Linked DNA regions of Azospirillum brasilense. The protein of the gene in region 1 interacts with the protein of each later gene in a pairwise test. Links are inferred from orthologs where the notes say so. Each region holds a gene or a part of one and is shown in the gene's direction. Other genes may lie near its edges. The genes, in order: gyrB and gyrA.

Region 1 (3,387 bases):
ACAGTGGCGGGGCCACGCTGGGGCCGCACAAGAGCGATCTCGCGGTGCGCCACGCCCAGAAGGACATGCCGGCGGCGCTCTGCTCCACCGGAGAACAGAAGGCGCTGCTGATCGCCATCATGCTGGCCAACGCCCGCCTTCTGGCGGCGGAGCGCGGGGCCGCCCCGCTGCTGCTGCTGGACGAGGTGGCCGCCCATCTGGACCCGCAGCGGCGCGAGGCGCTGTTCGACGAGATCCTGGCGTTGGGCGCCCAGGCCTGGATGACCGGCACCGACGATTCGGTCTTCGGGCCGCTGGGCGGTGCGGCCAAACGCTTTCACATCGAGGATGCGACCGTGACCCCGGCCTAGCTCCTGAAAAAGGGCTCAAAAGCCCAGAAAATCACCGACCGAAGTACGGTATTCCGCCGAAACCCAACGCAGTCTGCTATAGTCGAACCATGGCACAGGAAGCACTGAAGAACGACCTCCCGCAGCAGGATTACGGCGCGGAATCGATCACCGTCTTGCGCGGGCTGGACGCCGTGCGCAAGCGTCCGGGCATGTACATCGGCGACACCGATGACGGCTCCGGACTGCACCACATGGTCTACGAGGTCGTGGACAACGCGATCGACGAGGCGCTGGCCGGCTACTGCGACGCGGTCGTGGTGCAGCTCAACGCCGACGGGTCGGTCACGGTGCGCGACAACGGCCGCGGCATCCCCACGGACATCCACTCCGAAGAGGGCGTGTCGGCGGCGGAGGTCGTGATGACCCAGCTCCACGCCGGCGGCAAGTTCAACCAGAACTCCTACAAGGTGTCGGGCGGGCTGCACGGCGTGGGCGTGTCGGTGGTGAACGCCCTGTCGGAGACGCTGGAGTTGCGCATCTGGCGCAACGGCCGCGAATGGTTCATGCTTTTCCGCCACGGCGTTGCCGATGCCCGTCTGGCCGACGTCGGCCCGGCCCCGATGGTCGACGACGGCAACGGCGGGCAGAAACCGCTCTCCGGCACCGAGGTCACCTTCCTGCCGTCCAAGGATACCTTCACCAACACCGAATTCGACTTCGCGACTCTGGAACACCGGCTGCGCGAGTTGGCCTTCCTGAACTCCGGCGTGCGGCTGGTGCTGACCGATGCCCGCGGTGTGGAGCCGCGGGTCCAGGACCTGCATTACGAAGGCGGGCTGGAAGCCTTCGTGAACTGGCTCGACCGTTCCAAGGTGCCGCTGCACAAGCCGGCGATCTCGATCAAGGCGGAGCGCCCGACCGAGCATGGCGGCGTGGTCACCGTGGAATGCTCGCTCCAATGGAACGACAGCTACCACGAGACGACGCTCTGCTTCACCAACAACATCCCGCAGAAGGACGGTGGCACCCACCTCGCCGGCTTCCGCGCGGCGCTGACGCGGGCGATCAACAACTACGCCAACGAGTCGGGCATCGCGAAGAAGGAGAAGGTCAACCTCTCCGGCGACGACGCGCGCGAGGGGCTGACCTGCGTGCTGTCGGTGAAGGTCCCCGACCCGAAATTCTCCAGCCAGACCAAGGACAAGCTGGTCTCCTCCGAAGTCCGTCCGGTGGTCGAGGCGGTGGTGGGCGAATGCCTCGCCCAGTATTTCGAGGAGCATCCGGCGGACGCCAAGCGCGTCGTCCAGAAGGTGGTCGAGGCCGCCGCCGCCCGTGAGGCCGCCCGCAAGGCGCGCGAGCTGACCCGGCGCAAGGGTGCGCTCGACATCGCCTCCCTGCCCGGCAAGCTGGCCGACTGCCAGGAGCGCGACCCGGCGCTGTCCGAACTCTTCATCGTGGAGGGCGATTCGGCGGGCGGTTCGGCCAAGCAGGGCCGGTCGCGCCAGTTCCAGGCCATCCTGCCGCTGCGCGGCAAGATCCTGAACGTGGAGCGGGCGCGCTTCGACAAGATGCTGTCCTCGGCGGAGATCGGCACGCTGATCGCGGCGCTGGGCACCGGCATCGGGCGCGACGAGTTCAACCCGGACAAGACGCGCTATCACAAGATCATCATCATGACAGACGCGGACGTGGACGGCAGCCACATCCGCACGCTCCTGCTGACCTTCTTCTTCCGGCAGATGCCGGAGCTGATCGAGCGCGGCTACCTCTACATCGCCCAGCCGCCGCTCTACCGCATCAAGCGCGGCAACGCGAAGGAGCGGTACCTGAAGGACGACCGGGCGCTGGAAGAGTATCTGATCGAAGCGGCACTGGGCGACCTGTCCGTGCGCCCCGCCGACGGCTCCCTGCTGAACGGCGAGCCGCTGCGCGAGATGGTCGAACAGGCCCGCGGCGCCCGCCTGCACATCGAGACGCTGGCCCGCAAGGCCGGCAACCTGTCGGTGGTGGAATCGGCGGCGGTGAGCGGCGCCCTGTCGGTCGCGCTGTCGCAGGACACCGCCCAGGCGCAGCAGGCGGCCGAGACGGTCGCCGCCCGGCTGAACGCGCTGGACGTGGAAGGCGGCTGGCGCGGCGAGAGCCTGCTCCAGGGCGGTTACGCGCTGGTGCGGACGCGCCGCGGCGTGACCCACCGCCACCATCTGGACGCCGACCTGCTGAAGAGCGCCGAGGCCCGCAAGCTGGACGCCATCGCGGCGGACCTGAAGCGCGTCTACGCCGAGCCGGGCCGCGCCTTCGAGAAGCAGAAGGAGAGCCGCAGCCTGACCGGCCCCGTCGCCCTGTTCGACACGGTAATGGAGTTGGGCCGCCGCGGCGTGACGATCCAGCGCTACAAGGGCTTGGGCGAGATGAACCCCGACCAGCTCTGGGAAACCACTTTGGACCCGACCAAGCGCTCGCTGTTGCAGGTGAAGGTCAACCACGCCGATCAGGCGGAGGAGGTCTTCTCCACCCTGATGGGCGACATTGTGGAGCCGCGCCGCGAGTTCATCCAGGAGAACGCCCTGAAGGTCGCCAACCTGGACGTGTAAACGGCTCTTGAAGGATCGCTGGTCGTCAACGCAAAGATTGAGAAACCGAACTCTATGATTGAGAAGTCTAACTCAATGATTGAGAAAAGCTGAGTTTGACCGCAGCTGGAGCTCGACAGGACAGATGCAGATTAAGGGCGGACCCCACCGGGCCCGCCCTCTTTACGACCCCCCTTACCAAGCGCTGAGTTGTCGTCCGGACTCGCTCTCTCAATCCTTGGGACGCTTCCGCCGCGGCAGCTCGGCGTCCTCCTCAATGACCAAGCCGGCCAGCATGACGGACGGATGCGTCACCAATGCACGCGCCAAATCGACCCCCATGGCAAGCGATGGATTGGAACGGCCACGTTCCAAGTCGCTGAGTGAGATGATGTGGTGGGCGGCAAGTGGGCCTTCCTGTACCGAGCCGTCGACAAGCATGGCAACACCATCGACTTCTACCTCTCTCCCACGCGAAGCACCGC
Region 2 (3,722 bases), 1.4 Mb from region 1 along the record:
TGACGGCGCTTCCCTTCATGGCGGCGGTCGGGCTGGCCTCGGCCACGGCGGTGCGGGTGGGGGTGGCCTATGGCCGGCGCGACCCGCTGGAGATGGCGCTGGCCGGCTGGACGGGGCTGGCGGTGACTAGCCTGATCCTGGCCGGAGTCGGGGTGCTCTACCGCTGGATGCCGGAGCCGCTGGCGGCGATCTACAGCGCCGACCCCCAGCTGATCGCCACGGTGGCGCCGCTGATCGCCTTCACCGCCTGGGTTCTGGTGGCGGACGGCGGGCAGGTGGTCATGGCGAACGCGCTGCGCGGGCGCGGCGACGCCTGGGTTCCCACCGCGCTGCACTTCATCTCCTACGCGGTGGTGATGATTCCGGTGTCGGCCTTGCTCGCCTTCGGGTTGGACCGCGGCGCGCGTGGTCTTTTTGAGGGAATTTTGATCGCCAGTGTGGTATCCGTGACCATCCTTTCGCTGCGCTTCGCGCTGTTGAGCCGCCCTCGTCCTGCAAAGGCCGGAGGTCATTGACTTGCAAAGGCCAGGAATCGTGGGGCTGCCGGAGCGTTGTGTGCACATGCGAAAGCTGATAGGAATTCTTATATTACATGCAGCGGCCCGAAGGGCCGTGCGGACGTGCCCCGTTGAACCTTAAGTGTTGACCTTGAGCGTTGAACAGCAAGCGTTGAACACCGAGCATCGCCGCAGCCCGTAGAATGAGTTTGTCTCCTTGAGCACGACGCCCCTTCCTCCCGCTTCCGACATCGCGCCGGTCACCATCGAAGACGAGATGCGCCGGTCCTATCTCGATTACGCGATGAGCGTGATCGTGAGCCGCGCTCTGCCCGACGTCCGCGACGGGCTGAAGCCGGTGCACCGCCGCATCCTCTACGCGATGAAGGAGGGCGGGTACGATTCGACCAAGCCCTACAAGAAGTCGGCGCGCATCGTCGGCGACGTGATGGGTAAATACCACCCGCACGGCGACAGCGCGATCTACGACGCCATGGTACGCATGGCGCAGGGCTTCTCCATGCGCCTGCCGCTGATCGACGGGCAGGGCAACTTCGGTTCGATGGACGGCGACCCGGCGGCTGCCATGCGCTACACCGAGGCGCGGCTGGCCAAGGCGGCGGAGGCGCTGCTCGACGACATCGACAAGGACACCGTCGATTTCCAGGCCAATTACGACGATTCGGGCAAGGAGCCCTCGGTAGTCCCGGCGCGTTTCCCGAACCTGCTGGTCAACGGCGCTGGCGGCATCGCCGTCGGCATGGCGACCAACATCCCCACCCACAATCTGAGTGAGGTGGTGGACGCCTGCTGCGCCTACATCGACAACAACGACGTCACCGACGAAGAGCTGATGGAGTTCGTGCCGGGCCCGGACTTCCCGACGGGCGGCATGATCCTCGGCCGGTCGGGCGTCCGCTCGGCCCTGATGACCGGGCGCGGCTCCGTCATCATCCGCGCCAAGACCGAGATCGAGGAGATCCGCAAGGACCGCTTCGCCATCGTGGCGACGGAGATCCCGTACCAGGTCAACAAGTCCAAGCTGATGGAGCGCATCGGCGAGGTCGTCAACGACAAGACGATCGAGGGCATCTCTGACCTGCGCGACGAATCGGACCGCGACGGCGTGCGCGTGGTGATCGAGCTGAAGCGCGACGCCATGGCCGACGTGGTGCTGGCCCAGCTGTTCCGCCACACCCAGCTGCAGACGTCCTTCGGCGTCAACATGCTGGCGCTGAACGGCGGCCGGCCGGAGCTGATGAACCTGCGGCAGATCATCGTCGCCTTCGTCCGCTTCCGCGAGCAGGTCATCACCCGGCGCACCGAGTTCCTGCTGGGCAAGGCGCGTGAACGCGCCCACACCTTGGTCGGTCTGGCCGTCGCCGTCGCCAATCTGGACGCCATGATCGCGCTGATCCGCAGCGCCCCGGACCCCGTCTGGGCGCGCGAGCAGATGATGGAGCGCGAGTGGCCGGCCATGGACGTCGCCCCGCTGATCGCGCTGATCGACGAGCCGGGGCGCGGCGTGTCGGAGAACGGCACCTACCGGCTGTCGGAGGAGCAGGCCCGCGCCATCCTCGACCTGCGCCTGCACCGCCTGACCGGGCTGGAGCGCGACCGGATCGGCGCCGAGCTGACGGACGTGACCGACCAGATCGCCGACTATCTGGAGACTCTGGCCAACCGCGCGAAGCTGCTGGGCATCCTCCGCGACGAGCTGGTGGAGATGAAGGAGCGGTTCGGCACCCCGCGCCGCACCGAGATCCAGGAGCTGGAGTTCGAGGCCGACATCGAGGACCTGATCCAACGCGAGGACATGGTCGTCACGGTCAGCCAGTCCGGCTACGTAAAGCGCGTGCCGCTGTCCACCTACCGCGCGCAGAAGCGCGGCGGCAAGGGGCGGTCGGGCATGTCGATGAAGGCGGAGGACGCGGTCAGCGACCTGTTCGTCGCCAACACCCACACGCCGCTGCTGCTCTTCTCGTCGCGCGGCATGGTCTACAAGCTGAAGGTCTACCGCCTGCCGCTGGGCAACCCGCAGGCGCGCGGCAAGGCCTTCGTGAACCTGCTGCCGCTGATCGACGGCGAGACGATCACCACCGTCCTGCCGCTGCCCGAGGACGAGGCCGTGTGGGCGGACCTGCACGTCGTCTTCGCCACGTCGAAGGGCAACGTGCGGCGCAACCGCCTGTCGGACTTCGCCAACATCCGCTCCAACGGCCTGATCGCCATGAAGCTGGAGGAGGAGGGCGAGCGTCTGATCGCCGTTCGCACCTGCTCCGAGGCGGACGACGTGCTGCTGGCGACCGGCGGCGGCAAGTGCATCCGCTTCGAGGTCGCCGACGTGCGTGTCTTCGCCGGCCGCACCTCGACCGGTGTGCGCGGCATCCGTCTGGCCGATGGCGATGAGGTCATCTCGATGACCACGCTTCACCACGTCGAATCCTCGCCCGAGGAGCGCGCCGCCTTCCTGAAGCGCAAGCGCGAGGAAGGCCTCGACATGGAGGGCGAGGCGGCTCCGGAGGCCGACGAGGTGCCGACCGAAGCCGTGACGCTCAGCCCGGAACGCTATGAGGAGCTGAAGGGCCTGGAGCAGTATGTACTGACCGTGACCGAGCGCGGCTACGGCAAGCGGACCTCCTCCTACGAGTACCGGGTGACCGGCCGCGGCGGCCAGGGCATCTGGAACATGGAGATGGGCGAGCGCAATGGCTCCATCGTCGCTGCCTTCCCGGTGGAGGACTCGCATCAGGTGATGATGGTCACCAACGGCGGTCAGGTCATCCGCATGCCGATCCACGACGTGCGAATCGCGGGGCGCAAGACGCTGGGCGTTACGCTGTTCCGCGTCGGTGCGGACGAGCGCGTGGTGTCCGTCGCGTCCATTGCGGAGGACGAGGACAGCAACGGGAACGGGACCAATGGCAACGGCGGCGATCCAAACGGCGGCGGGACGGCCTCCGTGGACGATGCGGCTGGGAACGAGGCCGCTCCCGGCGATACGCCCGGTGATACGATCGAATAAAAAGAGGCGGAAGGTACTCCCATGGCCAAGCGCCGCATCGGTGTCTATCCCGGCACCTTCGACCCGATCACCAACGGTCATATGGACATCATCCAGCGGGCGTCACGGCTCGTCGATCATCTGATCGTCGGCGTCGCCCGCAACGCCGGCAAAGGCCCGCTCTTCTCGACGGACGAGCGGGTGGCGATGGTGCGGGAGGA

Evidence for each region.
Region 2: the proteins of gyrB (region 1) and gyrA interact in binary tests that used the Escherichia coli proteins (3 or more experiments, as listed by UniProt). The link is inferred for Azospirillum brasilense from one-to-one orthologs.

Annotation. Positions count from the first base shown.
Region 1 is NZ_CP059450.1:1,823,820-1,827,206, reverse strand. Bases 109-3,181 are described here. They hold gyrB (DNA topoisomerase (ATP-hydrolyzing) subunit B), read left to right. Parts: upstream 109-439; coding sequence 440-2,923; downstream 2,924-3,181. Other genes in these bases: H1Q64_RS21735 (hypothetical protein), read right to left, coding at 3,134-3,181; recF (DNA replication/repair protein RecF), read left to right, coding at 109-350. Also shown: more of recF, read left to right, coding at 1-108; more of H1Q64_RS21735, read right to left, coding at 3,182-3,343. UniProt on the Escherichia coli protein: DNA gyrase negatively supercoils closed circular double-stranded DNA in an ATP-dependent manner to maintain chromosomes in an underwound state.
Region 2 is NZ_CP059450.1:470,782-474,503, forward strand. Bases 315-3,722 are described here. They hold gyrA (DNA gyrase subunit A), read left to right. Parts: upstream 315-714; coding sequence 715-3,522; downstream 3,523-3,722. Other genes in these bases: H1Q64_RS15560 (MATE family efflux transporter), read left to right, coding at 315-515; coaD (pantetheine-phosphate adenylyltransferase), read left to right, coding at 3,544-3,722. Outside these bases: more of H1Q64_RS15560, read left to right, coding at 1-314. UniProt on the Escherichia coli protein: A type II topoisomerase that negatively supercoils closed circular double-stranded (ds) DNA in an ATP-dependent manner to maintain chromosomes in an underwound state.